3 regions of the Erwinia sp. 9145 genome follow, and region 3 is predicted to be linked to each of the others. Evidence: predicted binding sites of a transcription regulator. Region 3 holds the regulator's gene; each other region holds the start of a gene.
What was found. Region 3 encodes PurR, which represses purine synthesis genes. Its sites were predicted from a motif close to CANGCAAACGTTTGCNTG; they were not measured.
Positions count from the first base shown of each region.

Region 1: a site for PurR is predicted at 3,573-3,590, ahead of tusA (sulfurtransferase TusA). Genes of this name have one in related genera too.
Region 2: a site for PurR is predicted at 2,991-3,008, ahead of FA91_RS18560 (NCS2 family permease). Genes of this name have one in related genera too.

Region 1 covers NZ_JQNE01000001.1:3,653,534-3,660,838, reverse strand. The annotation lists gene fdhF (formate dehydrogenase subunit alpha) at 1-2,132, shown strand, start outside; gene FA91_RS17335 (DcrB family lipoprotein) at 2,169-2,726, opposite strand; gene FA91_RS17330 (7-cyano-7-deazaguanine/7-aminomethyl-7-deazaguanine transporter) at 2,799-3,464, opposite strand; gene tusA (sulfurtransferase TusA) at 3,660-3,905, shown strand; gene FA91_RS17320 (zinc/cadmium/mercury/lead-transporting ATPase) at 3,909-6,140, opposite strand; gene FA91_RS17315 (lysoplasmalogenase) at 6,230-6,856, opposite strand; gene FA91_RS17310 (DUF2500 domain-containing protein) at 7,003-7,305, shown strand, end outside.
Region 2 covers NZ_JQNE01000001.1:3,940,166-3,947,470, reverse strand. The annotation lists gene pstB (phosphate ABC transporter ATP-binding protein PstB) at 1-152, shown strand, start outside; gene phoU (phosphate signaling complex protein PhoU) at 170-904, shown strand; gene FA91_RS18570 (MFS transporter) at 1,019-2,248, shown strand; gene yieH (6-phosphogluconate phosphatase) at 2,249-2,911, opposite strand; gene FA91_RS18560 (NCS2 family permease) at 3,092-4,405, shown strand; gene FA91_RS18555 (SDR family oxidoreductase) at 4,434-5,183, opposite strand; gene FA91_RS18550 (hypothetical protein) at 5,183-5,371, opposite strand; gene FA91_RS18545 (ABC transporter ATP-binding protein) at 5,480-6,268, opposite strand; gene FA91_RS18540 (ABC transporter permease) at 6,268-7,038, opposite strand; gene FA91_RS18535 (glycine betaine ABC transporter substrate-binding protein) at 7,035-7,305, opposite strand, start outside.
Region 3 covers NZ_JQNE01000001.1:1,720,318-1,727,622, forward strand. The annotation lists gene cfa (cyclopropane fatty acyl phospholipid synthase) at 1-195, opposite strand, end outside; gene punC (purine nucleoside transporter PunC) at 454-1,641, opposite strand; gene punR (DNA-binding transcriptional activator PunR) at 1,754-2,668, shown strand; gene purR (HTH-type transcriptional repressor PurR) at 2,665-3,690, opposite strand; gene FA91_RS20990 (YnhF family membrane protein) at 3,974-4,063, shown strand; gene FA91_RS08465 (C40 family peptidase) at 4,107-4,922, opposite strand; gene FA91_RS08470 (Grx4 family monothiol glutaredoxin) at 5,239-5,577, shown strand; gene rnt (ribonuclease T) at 5,624-6,274, opposite strand; gene gloA (lactoylglutathione lyase) at 6,370-6,777, opposite strand; gene FA91_RS08485 (alkene reductase) at 6,872-7,305, opposite strand, start outside.

The sequences.
Region 1 (7,305 bases), 1.9 Mb from region 3:
TCTGCCCCTATTGCGGCTGCGGCTGCAAAATCGCCTTACAGGTCAGGGAAGGGAAAATCGTCGGCGCCACAGGTGCGCAGGGCGTGACCAACCAGGGTGAGCTGTGTCTTAAAGGCTATTTCGGCTGGGAATTTCTCAACGACACACGCCGGCTCACGCCGCGCCTGAAGCAGCCCGCCATTCGCCGCAAACGCGGCGGGCCGTTTGAAGCCGTCAGTTGGGATGAAGCGATCGCTTTTGCCAGTTCGCGATTGAAAAAGATCCGCGAACGCCACGGCCCGGAAAGTATTATGGCCACCGGCTCCTCGCGCGGACCCGGCAATGAAACCAACTACGTAATGCAAAAATTTGTTCGCGCGGTGCTGGGCAGTAATAACGTCGACTGCTGCGCACGCGTCTGCCACGCGCCCTCGGTCGCTGGCCTGCAAATGACGCTGGGCAATGGCGCAATGAGCAATTCCATTGAGGATATTGAAAAAAGCGATTGCCTGCTGATTTTTGGCTATAACGCGGCGGACTCGCATCCTGTCGTTGCCCGGCGCATTTTACGCGCGCGGGAGCGGGGCGCCAAAATCATCGTCTGCGATCCGCGCTACATCGAAAGCGCGCGGTTGGCCGATCTCTGGCTACCGCTGAAAAACGGCAGCAACATGGCACTGGTCAACGCATTCGCCAATGTGCTGGTCACGGAGAAGCTATGGAACCGCAGCTACATTGATAAACACGTGGAGGGTGTTGAAGAGTGGCTGGAGGTGGTGAATCGCTATACGCCCGAATCAGTCAGCGACATTACCGGTCTGGCTCCGGATCTGATCCGTCAGGCCATGCGCATTTACGCTACAGCGAAAAATGCCACCATATTATGGGGCATGGGCGTTACCCAATGGGGACAAGGTGTGGACGTGGTGAAAGGGCTGTCGGGGCTGGCGCTGGCAACCGGAAACTTTGGTCGTCCGGGCGTAGGCGTCGGGCCAGTCAGAGGGCAAAATAATGTGCAGGGTGCCTGCGACATGGGCGCTTTGCCAAATTTGTTTCCTGGTTATCAATCCGTTACGGATAAGAAGACGCGCGATAAGTTTGCGGCCGCGTGGGGCGTCAGCGCGCTCAGCGATAAGCCAGGCCACGCCATTACCGATGTTCCTCATCTGGCGCTGGAGGGAAAACTACGCGCCTACTGGATAATGGGCGAAGATCCCCTGCAAACCGAACCTGACCTCGCCCTGATGCGCCGGGCGATGGAAAAGCTGGAGCTGATTATCGTGCAGGATATTTTCATGACCAAAACGGCGGAAGTGGCCGACGTGCTGCTGCCCGCCACCAGTTGGGGCGAGCATGAGGGCGTTTATACCAGCGCGGATCGCGGCTTCCAGCGCTTTTATAAAGCGGTGGAGCCGCAGGGCAACGTGCTGCCCGACTGGGAAATTATCAGTCGAATGGCGCGGGCGATGGGCTATCCGATGCAATATAAAAATAATGAAGAGATCTGGAATGAACTGCGTGCGCTTTGCCCGCTCTTTGCCGGCGTCACCTGGGAAAAAATGGCAGATTTAGGCTATGTGCAGTGGCCCTGTGGCGACGAGCAGCATCCCGGCACGCCCTGGCTTTACGAGAACAATGTTTTCTCTCGTCCCTCCGGCAAAGGTCTGCTCTTCGCCTGCGACTGGCGACCGCCGAAGGAGAACATCAGTGCCGAATGGCCGCTGGTGTTATGTACCGTTCGCGAGGTTGGCCACTACAGTTGCCGCTCCATGACTGGCAACTGCCATGCGCTGAGCGCTCAGGCCGACGAGCCGGGCAGGGTGCAGATGAATACGCAGGACGCCGCTCAACTCGGCATTAACGATGGCGAACTGGTGTGGGTTTCTTCGCGCAGGGGCAAGGTTATCAGCCGGGCCGCGGTCAGCGAGCGCACCAATCGCGGCGCGGTCTATATGACCTATCAATGGTGGATTGGCGCCTGTAACGAACTGACGGTGGATGTCGTCGATCCCGTCTCGAAAACGCCGGAATTTAAGTATTGTGCGGTGAAAATTGAAAAAATCGACGACGCGAACTGGGCGGAGAATTACGTCAATGAACGCTACACGCAATTGAAAAAAAGACTGGCGGAGACGGCCGCGCCGCTGGCGTAAAGCCATAACAAAACGCCCCGAATCGGGGCGTCAGGATTACTTCAGCGTAATCGTTTTGATGATGCTTTCCGCATCGGTTTGCGACTGCTGCTGGTTATCCGCTGGCAGGGTGATTTGCAGCGTCAGCAGTTTGCCTTCGCTTTTCGCCAGCACCACGCTTGACCAGGAAGACTGGTTTTTGGCTGAAATAACAGAATCCAGCTGCTGCGCGGGCTGGCCCTTCAAATCAATTGATTTGTTGGAAACCAGCTGAAGCTGCGGATCGCGATTGCGCTGTTGCTGCTCCAGACGTTTAGCGAGCACGTCCAGGCTCTCGTTTGTCGCATCGCCTTCAATCACGATAAGGGCTTTTTGCCCGGTGGCATCGGCGTAAACGTGCATGTTATTAGACTGCGTGCCCATTTTTCCGCTCTGATCGGACATGCCCGCAGGCAGAGTAAAGCTCAGCTTGCCGTCCAGTAATGTCACGTTTTGGCTGCTCTGGCTGCTGCTCACGCCATTGTCATCGGCTGCGGCTTTGTCATCGTTGCCGTCGCAGGCGGCCAGTCCGACCACCAGTAAGCCGATACCGGCGTACTTCACTAGATTACGCATTATTCTTCCTTTTACGTTAGTTCAGCCACTCATAAGATAATAATTGCTCAGCAAAAGCAACCGACTATCAGACTAGCCGAAGCTCGCCTGTGCGCCAGTAGATTTTTCCGCTAAGCGCTTCAGCATCGCATTAAGCAGCACGCCATAAGCAGGCAGGAAGAAGACCAGGCAAATAAGGAGTTTGAAGCTGTAATCCACCAGCGCGATTTCCACCCAGTGCTGCGCCATAAAGGCATCGGTGCTCTTGTAAAACGCGATAAAAAAGAAGGCCAGCGTATCGCTGATGTTCCCTAAAAACATGGCGGCAGCAGGCGCCAGCCACCACTGCGGCCGCTGACGCAGACGGTTAAAGACGTGCACATCAAGGATCTGCCCCAGCGCGTAGGCCATAAAGCTGGCGCAGGCGATACGCGCCACGAAGAGATTGAACGCCTGTAGCGCAGGGAACCCCTGCCATTCTCCCTGGTAAAACAGCGCTGAAACGGCGTAGGAGATAAACAGCGCGGGGACCATCACGGCCAGAATGATGCGGCGGGCCAGCGGCGCGCCAAAAATGCGCACGGTCAGATCGGTTGCCAGGAAAATAAACGGAAAGCTGAAGGCGCCCCAGGTGGTATGGAAACCAAAGATGGAAATGGGCAGCTGCACCAGATAGTTACTGGAGGTTATCACCAGCACGTGGAATAACGACAGCCAGATCAGCGCGTGTTTACGCTGACGAGAAGAGAACGAAATCATCAATGTGCCTTTTTGAACAGTGGGGTGAGGGAACCCAATTAATCATGTCTCGCGGTGCGAGTGCGCGGCATGTTACTCCATCAGTCTGCCAATGCAATGGTTAATTTATGCGCAAACGTTTTCGCATGGTGCGAGGTTGCGAAGGACGCTGCGGCGGGTAAAATAGCGGACAACTGTAATCCGTCTGAGAGCGCCATGAACAATCTGTTCGCCAATCCTGACAAAACCCTTGATGCCCTGGGCCTGCGTTGCCCGGAGCCGGTGATGATGGTGCGCAAAACCGTGCGTCACATGGCAGAGGGCGAAACGCTGTTGATCATTGCTGACGATCCCGCCACCACGCGCGATATTCCCGGCTTCTGCCGCTTTATGGAGCATACGCTGGTGGCGCAAAATACCGACGAAATGCCCTATCGCTATTTATTGAAGAAAGGGCTTTGAGGCTTATTTCTGCCGCAGCAGGCGAAGTGCGTTAGCGGTCACTAACGCGGTGGCGCCTGAATCCGCCAGTACCGCCAGCCACAGGCCGGTTATTCCCAATAACGTGGTGAGCAGAAACACGGCCTTCAGCCCCAGCGCAATCGCCACGTTTTGACGGATGTTGACATGGGTGGCGCGCGACAGGCGGATCATCGCGGCAAGCCCGCCCAGTCGGTTGTGCGTCAGCGCCGCGTCGGCCGTCTCCAGCGCGACGTCGCTGCCGCTGCCCATTGCAATGCCGATGGTGGCTGCCTTCATGGCGGGCGCGTCGTTGATGCCGTCGCCCACCATCGCAACCGGCGTTTTCTGGTTCAGTTCGGCTATGGCCGCCACTTTTTCAGCAGGCAGCAGTCCGGCGCGATGCGCGATACCCAGTTCACCGGCAATCACTGCCGCCGCGCGGGCGTTATCGCCGGTGAGCATGATGCAATCGATATTCATGGCTTTCAGTTCGGCAAGCGCGGCTCGCGCGTCCTCGCGTAAATTATCGCGCAGGCCAATCAGGCCGGTTGGGTTACCCTCTTTTAACAGCACCACTACCGTTTGTCCGGTCGACTCAAGCGCGATAATCCTTTCCAACGCTTCTGCCTGCAATAAATTTTCTTCAAGCCGCGAAGGCGCAATCAGAGATAGTTTGTAACCACTCACAAACCCCTCGATGCCGCTACCCGCAAGGGCGCGCAGATCGGAGGCGGCGGGAACCTCCAGTTCTGACGCCTGCGCTCTGGCAACAATGGCCTGCGCCAGCGGGTGCGTCGAACCGGTTTCAATGGCGGCAGCATTTGCCACGATTTCTGTTTCGCTCATGTTTGCCAGCGCCACCACCGCCATCACCTGCGGCTTACCGGCCGTCAGCGTGCCGGTTTTATCGAATGCTACCGTGCCAATACCGCTCAGGCTCTCCAGCGCTGCCCCGCCTTTAATCAGCGCACCGCGACGGGTTGCCGCCGCCAGCGCTGAGGTAATGGCCGCCGGCGTGGAGATGACCAGCGCGCACGGGCAGCCTATCAGCAACAGCGTCAGGCCCTTATAGATCCACGGCTGCCAGGCCGCGGCAAACAGCAGCGGCGGTATCACCGCCGCCAGCAATGAGAGCGCCATAATCATCGGCGTATAGAGACGACTGAAGCGATCGAGAAAACGCTCAATGGGCGCCCGGCGCGTCTCCGCTTCCTCAATCAAATGGAGAATACGATCGATAGCGCTCTCGCCCGGCTGCGAGGTGACTTCCAGCCTGACCTGACGATCGATGCTCAGGCTCCCTGCGGTGAGCCGTTCTCCCTGTCGGCGATCAACCGGCACCGACTCGCCGGTCAGTGCGCTTTCGTCGAAGCTGGCAAAAGGGGAAAGCAGCTTCGCATCGGTTGGCAGTCGCGAGCCGGGCGCAACCTCAATAATATCGCCGGGGCGAAGCGCAGCCGGCGAAACAACCTCTCGCGTTTCATGACGAATGCGGACGGCGTTTTCCGGCTGGAGCGCCATCAGAGCAGTGATGCCGCGACGCGCGCGCCCGGCCGCAAATGCTTCCAGACGTTCGCCAAGCATAAACAGCAGCAGTACCATAGCCGCTTCTGCCGTGGCGCCGATAAACAGCGCACCCACCGCAGCCACGCTCATCAGCGTTTCGATAGAAAAGGGCGCGCCACTTTTCATCAGGCGCAACGCGTTGCGTGCCACCGGGAAGACGCCGACCAGCGTGGTAACAATGAAAGCTATGTATCCCGCCTGCGCGTCAACCTGCTCAATCAGCCAGCTGGCCGTCATCAGCACGGCCAGAAGAATAAGCAAACCGTTTTCCTGCCAGAAACCGGGTGTTTTAGCCTCTGTTCGCGGCGTATCGTTGCGGTGGAGCGAAAATCCTGCGCGACTGACCGCCTCCTCAACCTCACTGCGCACGTCTTCACTGGCGCTGACGGCCAGTTTTTGCGTGGCAAACAACACGCGAACATCATTCACCGCCGCGAGTCGCGCTACCGCGTTTTCGATTTTTCGGGCGCAGGCGGGGCAGTCCATACCGGTAATTTGCCAGCTGTAGCTATCGCCTGTGTCGGGCGCCGGGCGCGGTGTCTCACTGGCGCAGCAGGCGCCCTGCGTGCAGCAGTCGGGCGCAGGGGCGACAATGGCGGAGATTTTGCCGATGACCGGCGCGGGTTGCAGGCCGCCGTTACGATCGCGGGGGGAAGTGGGCTGATGCATGACGTCTCCTGATGCGGACGATGAGAAAAGCTCTCATCGTCATGCATCTTACACTCTGGAGCTGACTCCAGAGTCAAGACGCAATGCGGTCAGAGATAGAGTGAGCGCACAATCATGAAGTGTCCGGCAAAGTAACAGGCGGCGATAATGGCGCTATCAGCGGAGAAACGGCGGCGATAATGCGTGATGTACCAGATGATATTCGCCAGTAGCAGTAACGATGAACCCACCATGATTGAGAACGTATAATCGGTCGGACGGAAGAAGTACTGCTCCGTTGCCAGCCAGACCATCAGCAGCGTCATACCGATAAACGTGCAGACGGGCCAGCGCAAATCTGCCAGACGGCTCCAGATGGTGGCGATCAGCGCCACGCCAATCAGCAACACCACCAGCGGGATTGGCCAGAAAAAGGTCAGCGTCATATGGCTGGCGAAACAGATCGTATAGAGCAGATGCGACAGAAAAAAAGCGCCAATGGCATAGAGCGTGCGCTTGTTGGGCAGCAGCGTCAGCGCGTCGCCGACCAGCGTGGCTAACAGCCCGAAGAGGATCAGATAGTCCGTGGTATTGAGCACCGGCGCCTGCCAGGCGAGCGCCAACAGTAAAAGAAGGGTAACCGGTTTGAAAACCCAGCGCTGCCACTGTGGCCCACGATAAGATGCATCGACATACAGCCAGCCGGAAAAACAGACTGCCAGAAAAGACCAAATCATAATGTGTCCCTTTGTTGAGAGGCAAAACTCCAAAAATTCTGAAATGAGTCTAGGACAGAGCAGCACAATGTGACAATGAGAGGGCTCTGGTTGTATCCTTGCCTGCCGACGATCAATCCAACAGTAACCTGGAGGAGAGAGGAAAAGTGAAGCCGCCTCTGATTTTTTTTATCGCACTGGCCGTTATCGCCGTGCTGGCGACAAGACAATTTATCAGGCAGCGGCGTGAGGTCGCGGTAAATGATGCCTCGCCCGTCAAATCGTTGCCGGTTGAAGTTAAGGCCAAACGCGAAGTGCCGGTGTCGAACCGACGTTCGCGTCAGCGCGAAGCGATCCCGGTTGAGGAGATGCGCTATGAAGCGTGGTTTCATCCGCTTAACGGCGCGGGCGACTTTAAGCTGGTGCTTAAAGCGCGCGACTACCATCAGATTGATAAAGGCGAGCGGGGC
Region 2 (7,305 bases), 2.2 Mb from region 3:
TTACGCATAATATGCAGCAGGCGGCGCGCTGCTCCGATCACACCGCCTTTATGTATCTGGGCGAGCTGATTGAGTTCAGCGATACCGACACGCTGTTTACCAAGCCGCACCAGAAACAGACTGAAGACTATATTACCGGCCGCTATGGTTGATTTGACTGGAGAACACGATGGATAACCTGAATCTGAACAAACATATCTCCGGGCAGTTTAACGCCGAGCTGGAGCACATTCGTACCCAGGTGCTGACCATGGGCGGCATGGTGGAGCAGCAGCTGACCGATGCGATCACCGCGATGCATAATCAGGACGGCGAACTGGCGCAGCAGGTCATAGACGGCGATCAGAAAGTGAATATGATGGAAGTGTCGATTGATGAAGCCTGCGTGCGCATTATCGCCAAGCGGCAGCCCACCGCCAGCGACCTGCGGCTGGTGATGGCGATCATCAAAACGATCTCCGAACTGGAGCGTATCGGCGACGTGGCGGAAAAAATCAGCCGCACCGCGCTGGAAAAATTTGGTCAGTCGCACCAGCCGTTGCTGGTGAGTCTGGAGTCGATGGGGCACCACACCATCCAGATGCTGCACGACGTGCTGGACGCTTTCGCGCGTATGGATCTGAATGCGGCGATCGAAATCTACCGGGAAGACAAAAAGGTGGATCAGGAATATGAAGGCATCGTCCGCCAGTTGATGACCTACATGATGGAAGATCCGCGCACCATTCCCAGCGTATTGACCGCGTTGTTCTGCGCACGCGCCATTGAACGTATTGGCGATCGCTGTCAGAACATTTGTGAAATCATTTTCTATTTCGTGAAAGGTCAGGACTTCCGCCACGTCGGTGGCGACCAGCTTGATAAACTGCTTACCGGCGACGACAGCAGCAGCACGCCCGCCTGATCCTTACCTGGCCGGATTAATTCGGCCTGATTTCTCTGCCTCCGCGTTTTCCTCTGGAATGGCTGCGTCTGCAAAATTATACTTGCCGCACATTTATTCAGACAGGGAACGCACATGACTTCTCAGCAGCCGGGCACCACGCCCGCGAAGGCCATGCTGGCCGCCGTCAGCGGTTACGCAATGGACGGCTTCGATCTGCTTATTCTTGGCTTTATGCTGCCTGCCATCAGCGTTTCGCTGGCACTGGATGCTTCTCAGGCCGGTTCGCTGGTCACCTGGACGCTGATTGGCGCCGTGGCGGGTGGCATCATTTTTGGCCACCTCAGCGATCGACTGGGGCGCATTCGCGTGCTGACCTTCACCATTCTGATGTTTTCGCTGTTTACCGGCCTGTGTGCGGCGGCGCAGGGCTACTGGGATCTGTTGATCTACCGCACGCTGGCGGGCGTCGGGCTGGGCGGCGAGTTCGGTATCGGTATGGCGCTGATCGCCGAAGCCTGGCCGGCCAATAAGCGCAATCGCGCGTCGGCGTGGGTGGGTATTGGCTGGCAGCTCGGCGTGCTGCTGGCGGCGTTTATTACGCCGCTGCTGCTGGACGTTATCGGCTGGCGCGGTATGTTTCTGGTCGGGCTGTTTCCTGCGCTGGTGTCATTTTTTATCCGACGGGGCGCAGGCGAGCCTGAAGGCTTCACCCGCGCGCAAAAAAACACCCAGACGCTGTCGTTCTCCGCACGCCTGAAGCTGCTGTTCAGAGATGCCGCCACCGCGAAGGCCAGCCTTGGCATTCTGATCCTCTGCTCGGTACAGAACTTCGGCTATTACGGGCTGATGATCTGGATGCCGAGCTATCTCTCGTCCAGTTTTGGTTTTACGCTGACAAAATCAGGCCTGTGGACGGCGGTGACGGTCGTCGGCATGATCTTTGGTATCTGGCTGTTCGGCATGTTGGCCGATCGCTTCGCACGCTGGAAAATCTTCCTGCTTTATCAGTTCGGCGCAGTGATTATGGTGGTGATTTACGCGCAGCTCCGCGACCCCACGATTATGCTGTTCAGCGGCGCGGTTATGGGGATGTTCGTTAATGGCATGATTGGCGGCTACGGCGCGCTGATTTCCGACACCTACCCGGTGCAGGCGCGCGCCACGGCGCAGAACGTGCTGTTTAATCTGGGGCGCGGCGTCGGCGGCTTCGGCCCGTTGGTGATCGGTATGCTGGCCAGCCAGCTCTCTTTTGTTGCCGCCATTACTCTGCTGGCGCTTATCTACCTGCTGGATATCGTCGCCACGCTGTTTTTGTTACCCAAAACCCAGGGCAGCGAGGATCGGCTGGGCGCGATTGGCTGATCAGGTCGTCAGCGTCCAGCCGCGCGCGTTCCACAGGTCGGGCAGTTGCGCCATATCATCAAAAGACGTCACCAGCGGATGCGCCAGCGGCCTGTTGTGCGCATCCGCGCAGTAGTAGAAAACCGGTATGCCTGCCGCGATACCAGCTTTTGCGCCCGCTTCTGAGTCGTCCACCAAAATGCAGCGATCGATAGCCACGCCCATCTCGCTGGCCGCGTGCAGCATCAAATCGGGATCGGGTTTCCAACTGTTGATGTCATAGCCGCTGTATAACCGGTCATCAAAAAAGCGCAGCATTTTCGTCAGGCCCAGCGAATGCTGCATTTTACCGACGGTGCCGTTCGATACCACGCAAATGGGCACGTTCATCTTTTCCAGCAGCGCGCGGGCGCCGGCGATGGGTTTCAGTTCACGATCAAAAAGTCTGGCGACCTCTTTACGATAAGCGGGTTCAAGATCGTCTACCGTGGCGGAGAGTTGATGCTGCGCACAGACATCATCGATAATATCGTAGAGCTTCACGCCCTTATATTTTTCAAACATCTCGTTGAGCGAAAGTTCTGCGCCGAACCGTGCAAAGGTATTGACGTAGGCCTGCGTACATAACAATTCGCTGTCAACCAGCGTCCCGTCGCAATCAAAAAAGACACATTCAACAGACATCGGCGGTTCTCCCTTGTTGCCCTGTTCCGACACTTTACTTGACTCACCGCGAAATGCGACCCGTTAATCAACACTCAGCAGCGCAATCGGTTGCGAAAAAACCGTTCGTCCGTCTACCAAATTTCGATGAATAGGTTAGGATAGCCGACGAAAAATCCTTCTCCGTTTTGGAATGAAACAATGAATAACTCCGGTCTGATGCAGCGGATTTTTAAACTCCAGGAGCACGGCACGACGGTGCGTACCGAAGTGATAGCAGGCTTCACGACGTTCCTCACCATGGTCTATATCGTTTTCGTGAATCCACAGATCCTTGGCGTGGCGGGCATGAATACCCAGGCGGTATTTGTGACAACCTGCCTGATTGCCGCTGGCGGCAGTATTTTGATGGGGCTGATTGCCAACCTGCCGGTGGCGCTGGCACCGGCGATGGGGCTGAACGCCTTTTTTGCCTTTGTGGTGGTGGGGGCCATGGGCATCTCCTGGCAGGTGGGCATGGGCGCTATTTTCTGGGGCGCTGTTGGTCTGCTGCTGCTGACCATTTTCCGCATTCGCTACTGGATGATCGCCAATATTCCCCTCAGCCTGCGCGTGGGGATCACCGCCGGTATCGGCCTGTTTATTGCGATGATCGGACTGAAAAACGCCGGTATCGTGGTACCCAATAAAGACACGCTGGTGGCCGTCGGCGATCTGACCTCGCACAGCGTGCTGCTGGGCGCACTGGGTTTCTTTATTATTGCCGTGCTGGCTTCGCGTAACGTGCATATTGCCGTGCTGGTTTCCATCGTCGTGGTGACGCTGATCGCCCTGGTGACCGGCGACGTCCAATATGGCGGCGTGTTTTCGATGCCAACCGGCGTGACCGCCGTGCTGGGTGAGGTCGATTTAGCCGGTTCGTTCAATATCGGTATGGCCGGTATCATCTTTTCATTCATGTTAGTTAACCTTTTTGACTCGTCCGGCACGCTGATTGGCGTAACGGACAAAGCCGGTCTGACCGATGAAAAAGGCACTTTCCCGCGCATGAAACAGGCGCTGTATGTCGACAGCCTCAGCTCGGTAGCGGGCGCTTACATCGGTACCTCTTCCGTTACCGCCTACATTGAAAGCACCTCCGGCGTTTCAATCGGTGGCCGAACCGGCCTGGTTGCGGTGGTCACCGGCATCCTGTTCCTGGCCGTGATGTTCCTTTCGCCGCTGGCGGGCATGGTGCCGCCTTACGCTACCGCAGGCGCGCTGATCTACGTTGGCGTACTGATGACCTCAAGCCTGGCGCGGGTGAAGTGGGAAGATTTGACCGAAGCGGTGCCCGCTTTTGTCACTACCGCCATGATGCCGTTCAGTTTCTCCATCACCGAGGGGATCGCATTGGGCTTTATCTCCTATTGCGTGATGAAGCTGGGCACCGGCCGCTGGCGGGAAATCAGCCCGTGTGTGGTGGTTGTCGCGCTGCTGTTTGTGCTGAAGATCGTATTTATCGACGCGCATTAACCTGAGCGCCCGGCCGCCTTGACGTGCGTTATTTGCCACCCGCAAGATCGATAAAGCTTCCGGTGACGTAAGAGGCGTCGTCGGAGAGTAGCCAGACGATCGCCTGCGCAACCTCTTCCGGCGTGCCGCCGCGCTTCATCGGGATCAGCGCCTTCACCCGATCAACGCGACCCGGTTCGCCGCCGTCAACATGCATTTCCGTGTAGATAAAGCCGGGCCGCACGGCGTTAACACGTATGCCCTGTGCCGCCACTTCTAAAGAAAGCCCAATGGTAAACGTATCGATTGCGCCTTTTGACGCGGCGTAATCGAGATATTCGTGCGGCGCGCCAAGCCGCGAGGCGGCGGAAGAGACATTAACAATCGCGCCGCCCTGGCCACCATGACGCCACGACATACGCTTTACCGCCTCGCGAGCGCAGATAATGTTGCCCGTCACGTTAGTGGCGAGCACCCTTTCCAGCCGCTGGCTGGTCAACTGCTCAATGGAGGATTGTTGCTGAAGCATCGCGGCGTTGTTAACCAGGCCGGTCAGCGGGCCGAGCTGTTCATCTATCTGCTGAAACATAGCGACAATCTGATCTTCGCTGGCAATATCAGCGCAAATGGCGAGGGCTTCGCCGCCCTGCTGACGAATGCTCTCCACCACGGTCTGCGCACACGTTTCGCGCGAATGGTAGCCGATGCAGACCTTATGGCCTTTGGCCGCCAGGTTCAGCGCTGTCGCCCGGCCAATACCGCGAGCGCCGCCGGTGATGAGCGTAATATTTTTCTTCATTATTGTTCTTCCAGTCGGGCGTTAGTACGGGATTTCCCCACCAGCATTAATGCCGCAATGCCAGGGCAGCAAAGCGCCATCGCACAGAAAAGCGCTTTTCCATACCATTCAAACAACGCGCCGCCCACGAACGGGCCGAGCGATAAGCCTGAAATAACCAGCGTCCAGCGCGCAAAATAATTTGCCATTGATCACTCCGTGATAACAATCAGCTGCAATCGGCAATAGTATAAGAATCTTCTTAGCTTATTTCACAATGCTTTACGCAGCCGATCGTTTTTTCGGAATTTTTTAACTTATGGAAGACGCCAGCTCAGATGCCGTCTGGCCTCCTGCCGTACCCGATGTAACACGCGATGTTTAATCTCACGGTAGTCTGGCTGCTCTGCCAGCGTTTCGATGTCGCGCTCGCGGCCAAAAGGCAGCACGATTTCATCCACGATTTTTCCAGGTCTGGCAGACATGATCAGGATCCTGTCTGCCAGAAACAGCGCCTCTTCAACGTCGTGAGTAACAAACAGCAGCGTGGTGGAGGTTTCAGTCCACGCTTTGCGCAGCAGTTCCTGCATCATTATTCGGGTCTGCGCATCCAGCGCGCCGAAAGGTTCATCCAGCAGCAACACGTCCGGCCCCGGTAGCCAGGCGCGCGCCAGCGCTACGCGCTGTTTCATGCCGCCGGAAAGCTGCCACGGAGCATGATGTTCAAACCCCGCCAGCCCCACGCGATCGAGCCACTGCCGGGCTTGCTCTGTAACCTCGGTTTTTTGATGTTTTTGCAGGCGTGGCCCAAAGGTCACATTCTCCAGTACTGAGAGCCAGGGAAAAAGGTTCGGCTGTTGGAAAATCATGCCGCGATCCGGTCCTGGTCTCTGAACCGTTTTACCCTTGCAGATCACGGAGCCGCTTTGCGGCGTCTGGAACCCCGCCACCAGATTGAGAATGGTCGATTTTCCGCAGCCCGAAGGGCCGAGCAGCACCACGAACTCGCCTTCCGCAATAGCCAGAGTGATATCTTCCAGGACCGTTAGCGGTTGCGGCTTCGCTGAGTAATGCAGAGAGACGTTATCAAGAGAAATGTGCGGCATTATTCTTTTCCCGCCCACGGCACCAGCCAGCGCTGTAGGCCCAGCAGTATTAAATCCAGTAAATAACCAATTCCGCCGAGTAGCAGAATGCCGAGCATAACGATATCGGTGCGTAGATAAGAGCTGGCGTTGATCACCATCCAGCCCAGGCCTGAACTGGCCGCCACCATTTCAGCGGCAATCAGCGAGGTCCAACCGATGCCGATAGAGAGACGAACGGTAGTAAACAGCTCCGGCAGCGCATCCGGCAGCACCACGCGAGAAAATATCTGTTTGCGGCTGGCGCCCAGCGTCTGTGCCACGCGGATGCGCGAGCGGCCAATGCGCTCCACCGCTGCGCTTGCGCCCACCACTACGCTCAAGAAGGTGGCGATGAAAATTAAAAAGAATTTTGATGCTTCACCAATCCCCAGCCACACCACAGCCAGCGGGATCAACGCGATTTTCGGCAGCGGCCGTAGAAACTGAACAAAGGGATTAAGCACGGCGGCAAGGGTCGGAGACAGGCCCATCAGCAGGCCAAGGGGAACGCCCAATAAAATCGCCACCGCAAAGGCGCCCAGCGCCCGCGCAAGGCTGACAGCAATGTGCTGCCACAGCGGCACCTGTCGATAACCGTCAGCCAGCAGCTCTTCCGTCGTAATGCCAATGTCAGTCAACGACGGCAGCAATAGCGGATCAACCCATTGCCGCGTTGCTGCCACTTGCCACAGAATAAAAAACAGCGTGACCGAAAGCGTACCGATTGCGACCTGTTGACTCAGTTTCATTTGGCAGGCGCTGCCGCTTCACGGATATAGCGCGAGTTGATCGCGTCGTTCCAGTGACCGGGAATATCGCGCTTACGGATTTCGCCAATGTCGGCAAGAAAGCCTGCGGTTTTGGTCAGTGCTTTACCGATTCCGCTGTTATCCGCATCGGTTCCATCGCCCAGCCAGGCCGTGGTCGTCTGTTCACTCAGTGACGGATACTCCAGGCCACCCAACGTATTGGCTGCGGTGGCTACCGGCGCGCCAACCTCTTTCGCAACGATGGCC
Region 3 (7,305 bases):
GCCGTCCATATAACTTTCACCCAGCCCCAGCGAACCTTCCTGCATCACGCGCTTGAAAAAATCCGGATTTTTTATCTGAATATCCCACGGCTGGCCGCCGTTAATTTTTATACCGGCCTTATCCAGCATTTCGCGGGTGATGCGATACCAGTGATTTTCTTCAAAGCTCACTTCTTCTATAAACGATGAACTCATAGCTTCTCCATCACATCTGTGATTGAAACCTGAGAAAAAGAATAGTCAATTTCTACAGGAGTGTGAGAAAGAGCACGGCGCGGCCATGCCTGTTGTTCGGCGCTACAGAGGATTAAGAATTAAAGCAGTACGCCGGGAAACCGGCGTATAAAATCGAAGTCAGGCCGTAAAACATATTATTATTATGGCCGGAAAAAAGTATATGCTCACCCTGTACAATATTCAAATGTTCATTGTTAGCTCGCTAAGCAATAGGCGTTATTGCCGATGGCTGGCCGTGCTCAGCGTCATGCTGCGGCGTTTGCGCGCCTGTAACGCATAGCCCACTATCACCAGCGGCACGGTAGCTGACATCACCACGGCGGTGCCGGAAAGCGGTAAAGTGATGAAACGTGAAACCAGCAGGCTGGCTACGCAGCACAGACCGAGCTGGAGCGTATTTTGCAGCGCCGCCGCCTTGCCGCTTGCCTGCGGAAAAGGCGTTAATGCGCCCGATACCACGATGGGATAGATGGCGCCGTTGGCGGCGGCCATGCCGCAGAAAGGCGTCAGCAGAGCGAAAATTGTCGGCGCGGCCTGCTGCGAAATGAAAAAGAAGGACACAATGCTCAGACTGTAGAGCGCCAGCAGCCAGGGAAGCAGCGCGCGACCTTGTACTTTTTTCAATATCATGCGGCAGCCGTAACCGCCCGTCAGAAATGCCAGCGTCTGCGGGAAATAGCTCAACCCGATATCGCCCGGCGTCATTCCCAGTGCGGACAGAATAAAAGGCGACCCGGTAAGCCAGGCGAAAAAACTGGCGGAGCAGGCGGCGTAGATCAGCACGTTACCCACATAAACCGGTGACCTCAGTAAGGTAAAAAAGCGCGTTGGCTCGCCGTTACCCGCCGACGCACGGCGTACCGGCGAAAGAAACAGCGTGCAGATTAGCAGCACCACAGCGATCGCCATCAGCACGATAAAAATGCCGCGCCAGGTAAAGTGATTCAGAACCCATGCGCCAGCCAGCGGTGCCAGCGCGGGCGAAAGCGCCACCAGCGGCATAATGGTGGCAAACACTTTGTTTGCCTGGGTGGCAGAATAACGGTCAATAACCAGCGCCTGCCAGGTCACGGCGGCTGCGCAGATGCCCACGGCCTGAAGAAAACGCAGCCCCAACAGCGCCCATGCGGAATTCGCCCACCACATCATCGTGCAGCTCAGCGCAAAAATTCCCAGCCCCATCAGTAATACCGGACGTCGCCCGATGCGGTCTGAAAGCGGCCCCCAGATAAGTTGGGCGCTGGCAAAGCCTGCCAGAAACAGGCTCAGGCTGGCGCCGATCACGCCGGGTTGTGTGTGCAGATCCTGCTGCATGTCAGCAAAGGCGGGCAGGTACATATCAGTGGCGAGAAAGCCCACCACGCTTAAAAGCGCGAGGTAAAGGGTAAATCCGGGTGAAGGCATTTTATGCTCTTTATGGCAGATGAATGAAATGGCGCAAAGTGTAAACGCGTGCCACGCGCGCTGTGAAACGCTAATATTTGCATATTGCGTTCAAAAAATTTGCAGGCAGATTATGTGGTCAGAATATTCACTTGAAGTCATTGATGCTGTCGCCAGAAACGGCAGCTTCAGCGCGGCGGCAGCGGAGCTACATCGTGTGCCTTCTGCGGTCAGCTATACTGTTCGTCAGCTTGAAGAGTGGCTGGCTGTGCCGCTGTTTGAGCGCCGCCATCGCGACGTGGTGCTTACCGAGGCGGGAAAGGTTTTCATTCTGGAAGGTCGCACTGTTATCAAAAAAATGCTCGCAACGCGTCGTCAGTGTCAGCAGGTGGCGAACGGCTGGCGAGGCCAGATCAATATCGCCGTTGACCGCATCGTGCGGCCGCAGCGAACGCGACAAATGGTAGTGGATTTTTACCGCCACTTTCCTGATATCGAACTGCATCTGACCGCCGAGGTCTTCAACGGCGTCTGGGACGCGCTGGCGGACGGCAGGGTGGATATTGCCATCGGCGCGACGCAGGCGATTCCGGTCGGAGGACGTTACGCCTTCCGTGACATGGGCGCGCTGAACTGGCGTTGTGTGGTACAGGCCCGTCATCCGCTGGCGCAGTGTACAAAAGACATTGATGACGAGACGGTGCGGGAGTGGCCTTCGCTGGTGCTGGAGGATACGTCGCGTTCTCTGCCGAAGCGCACCACCTGGACACTGGATAATCAGCGTCGGCTGGTGGTGCCAGACTGGGAAAGCGCTGCTGATTGCCTGCTGGCGGGGCTGTGCGTCGGCATGGTGCCGGGGCATTTTGCACGCCCGTTGCTGCAAAGCGGCGCGCTACGTGAGTTGACGCTTGGCGCGCCGTTCCCTGACAGCCCCTGCTGCGTAAGCTGGTCGCGGGCGGCGGACGACTCGCCGGCAATGCGCTGGCTGCTGGATTATCTGGGCGATACCGATACGCTGAACCATGAATGGCTCAGCGAAAAACATTAGCGTCGATAGTCAAGGAACGGCCCGTCAGCGACCGAGCGGCGCTCAATCAGAGTGGGATGCACCTCAATGGTTTGCGGATCTTCGCGCTTGCTGGTGATCCTGTCCAGCAGCATCTCGAATGCGGTTTCGCCCAACTGTTGTTTAGGCTGGTGAACCGTGGTCAGCGCCGGGGTGAAGTAGCGGGCATTGCGCACATTATCATACCCGATCACCGATATGTCTTGCGGCACGCGCAGCCCCATTTCATCGGCCGCGCAAATTGCGCCCATCGCCATGACGTCGCCCCCGCAAAATACGGCGGTGGGGCGCTGCTTCTGCGACAGGATCTGCTGCATGGCGCGGTAGCCAGATTCCGGCTCAAAGTCGCCCTGCACCAGCCACTCGTTGCGTAGCGTGATGCCCGCTTCAGAAAGCGCCTTCAGAAATCCCGCATGGCGACCGCCGCCGGTATTGCGCTCCATCTGGCCGGGGATCACGCCGATATCGCGATGGCCGCGTTCAATCAGATAGCGTCCCACCAGGTAGCCGCCTTCGAAAGCATTATCCAGCACCGTATCGGTAAAATCGCCGCGCGATTCGCCCCAGTCCATCACCACCATCGGAATGTTGCGGCTGTTTTCCAGCAGTTCGATCAGCGCATCGGGATATTCAGAACACATCACCAGCAGCCCGTCGACGCGCTTTTGCGCCATCATCGACAGATACGCCTCCTGCTTTTGCAGATCGTTATGGGCGTTACCCAAAATCAGCGTGTAGCCTTTGGCAAAGCAGCTGTTTTCAATGGCTTCAATAATCTCAGCGAAATAGGGCGCTTCGCTTGAGGTGGCCAGCAGCCCGATGGTTCGGGTGTGATTGACTTTAAGACTGCGGGCAACCGCACTGGGTGAATAGTGAAGTTCTTTGATGGCGGCCCATACCGCGTCCCGCGTATTTTCAGCGACGAAGCGGGTTTTATTGATAACGTGTGAAACGGTAGTGGTGGACACCCCGGCACGCCTGGCCACATCTTTAATGGTTGCCATGAAATAATGACTCCTGCACTTATCGCAACTTATTGATAAGTCATTTGTTAAACGATTGCGTAAAGCGAAATTTCCCCGCCGCCTCTGAGACTGTGCTGCGTGCATGTCGGTGACGTCAGGAAGGAATAAGCGTTGGTGTTTGCGCAACGGCACAGCATTTTATTACGGGTTGCGCAACGAGGCCCGGATTCTAACAAGCTCTGCCAAAGAAAACGAGATTTTTACCGCCAGATATGGGAAAATTGATACCGGTACAACTATCAGGGTTATTAAGAGGGTGTAAATGGATACCGATCTGAAGTTCTCGCTGTTGACGACCTGCGCTGCGCTGTTGATGATTATCGCATTCAGCTTTACCGCCGTGATGCACTAAAAAAAAGGCCGATTAAGATCGGCCTTTTTTATTCTTTTTACACTCAGCGAATGGTTTTGGGCGTCATCACACGGCGCGCGCCAACATAATGACCCTGCCAGTAATCATCCGACAGCGCGCTTATCTGAATATCTTTTCCGGTACGCGGAGACTGAATAAATTTACCGCCGCCAAGGTACACGCCCACATGATCGGCCGTGCCGCGCCCGTTTATGCGGAAAAAGACCAGGTCGCCTTTTTCCAGCTCACCGCGGTCAATCTGCGCCGCGTCGCGCAAATGGTACATCTCGTTGGCGGTGCGCGGGATCTTAAACTTTACCAGGTCTTTGTAGGCATACCAGACCAGTCCGCTACAGTCGAAGCCGGTCTCAGGTGAGGTGCCGCCCCACTGGTAAGGTTTACCCAACTGGCCCATCAGCTTGTTCATCGCTGTTTCACGCGCTTTCTGATAGCGCGCGCGGTGCGCTTTGCTGAGTTTGAGCGGTGAGGAGGTTGCGTTATCGGTAAGCGCTTCACGCTCTTTCAGCGTTTTAATCCCCTGGCGACCGTAGCGTTTTTTTGAAGCATTGTTTTTTGCTGCCGCGAGGATTTGGGATTTGGTGACCTTGTGCGAGGCTGCCAGCTTTTTGTTAAGTTTGGCTTTTGCAGAAGAGGCAGTGCGGGGTTTGCGGGCGACGTCTTTTACTTTTTTCGTTGTTGTACTCTTCACCGTTTTGCGCTTGCGGCGATCGTCATCGCGTTCATTTTTGGCATTCGCCTTTTGGTGTTTTGCATTAACAGGCGTGCCGGGCGATGCGTGCGCCACAGTGACGAAAAGCTGAACAAAAGCCAGCATGATTATCGTGATAAATAGACGCATCGTTACCATTAACAGTTCGTGCTTTCGCCAGCGGCAAAAGCAGGGCAATAAGATTTATCTGCCTGTTGAGCAGACGGGCCAGGCAATTCTAATCTAACTTTTTGCCAAAAGGTAAGGTCTTTTTTGTTTCAATGACTCAGCGCAAGAAACCGTTGGCAAAAAAGCATGTGTTTTATTCAACCTGCCGTGAAAGCAATGACCCTACGAGCAAGGTAACGCGTCAGGAGAAATAACCCTGCTGAAAATGTCGTTTTCATCACGACGGCAGAGCCGCTACAATAAAAAGACACGACGTATCCGTTTGAGGAAGGCATTTATGAGCACTGTTGAAAAAATTGAGCGCCAAATCGCAGAAAACCCGATTCTGCTGTATATGAAAGGCTCCCCGAAGCTGCCAAGCTGCGGTTTCTCGGCCCAGGCCGTCCAGGCGCTTTCCGCCTGCGGTGAACGCTTTGCCTATGTCGATATTCTGCAAAATCCTGAAGTACGCGCTGAACTGCCTAAATACGCTAACTGGCCAACGTTCCCGCAGCTGTGGGTGGATGGCGAGCTGGTCGGCGGCTGCGATATCATTATCGAAATGTATCAGCGCGGCGAACTGCAACAGCTGATCAAAGAAACCGCGCAGAAGTATCCTTCAGACGCGGCGCAGTAAGCTGTTTCGAACGACAAATAAATAAGGCGGGATATCCCGCCTTTTTTTATGCCTCGTTTTCCATTGCCGGCAGCGGCCAGCCGCCCAGGCGCTTCCAGCGGTTAACCAGTTCACAGAACAGCTCGGCCGTCTGCTCGGTATCGTACAGCGCCGAGTGCGCCTGGCTGCTGTCAAAAGGAATGCGTGCCGCCGCGCAGGCTTTGGCCAGCACGGTTTGCCCCAGCACCAGTCCGCTCAGCGCGGCGGTATCAAAAGTCACAAAAGGATGAAAAGGGTTGCGCTTCAGGCTGGCGCGCTCGGCCGCCGCGTTGACGAAACTGAGATCGAAGGTGGCGTTGTGCGCCACCATGATTGCGCGATTGCAGCCCTGGTCCTTAATCCCTTTGCGCACCAGCTTGAAGATTTCATGCAGCGCATGATATTCGCTCACCGCGCCGCGCAGCGGATTGGTTGGGTCGATGCCGTTAAACGCCAGCGCTTCTGGTTGCAGAACGGAGCCGACAAACGGCTCGACGTGAAAGTGCAGCGTGGCATCTTTTTCCATCCAGCCATCCTGATTCATTTTCAGCGTTACCGCAGCGATCTCCAGCAGGGCGTTGCTTCTGGCGTCAAACCCTGCCGTCTCCACATCAATCACTACCGGGTAAAAACCGCGAAAACGGCCGCTAAGAACATTCATTTCGTTTGTTTCAGACATCAGGATCTCACTGGGGGAAAAAAGCAGCGCGCATTATGGCAAATTTCAGCGAGGGATGCAGCAGGGGAAACGGGTGCCGGACGGCACCCGTTGCGTCAGGCGCCGAGGCCGTGACCCGCGTGTTTGTTTTCAATCAGCTCGATTTTGTAACCATCGGGATCTTCAACAAAGGCGATAATCGTTGTGCCGCCTTTCACCGGGCCGGCTTCGCGGGTGACATTGCCGCCTGCCTGACGAATGCTGTCGCAGGTGGCGGCGACATCGTCCACGCCCAGCGCGATGTGGCCGTAGGCGTCGCCGAGGTTGTAACTGTCCACGCCCCAGTTCCAGGTCAGCTCAATGACAGCGCCTTCGCTCTCATCGGTATAGCCCACAAACGCCAGCGTATACTTGTACTCGCTGTTTTCGCTGGTGCGAAGAACGCGCATACCGAGCACATTAGTATAAAAATCGATGGAGCGTTGCAGATCGCCAACGCGCAGCATGGTGTGAAGTAAACGCATAACATCCTCTTGATAAGCGTCATCATCCGATAACGGTAAAAAAACAAGTATAGCGAAATTACCGCGCCGCTTCCGTAAAGAAGCGGGCGCAGGGTTAATCGGCGAGGGTTGGATAATCGGTATAGCCTTCGGCACCGCCGCCGTAAAAAGAATCGGGTTTGGGTTCATTCAGCGGTGCGTTTATACGCAGGCGTTCGACAAGATCCGGGTTAGCGATATAGACGCGGCCAAACGCGGCGGCATCAATCAGGCCCTGTTCAATCAGCGTTTCTGCTTTTTCGGCGGTATAGGCGCCGGCCCCGACAATCACGCCAGGGTACGCCTGACGTATCGCGTTGCGGAAGGCATCGCTGTAAGGCTTGCCACCCGCCCAGTCGGGTTCAGAGAGGTGCAGATAAGCCAGATTACGCTTCGCCAGTTCAGCGATGTAATAGAGCGCCGCCTGCTCCTGATCTTCGCCGTTGTCCAGCCCGTTGAACGGGCCCAGCGGCGAGATACGGATACCAATACGGTCGGCGCTCCAGCCAT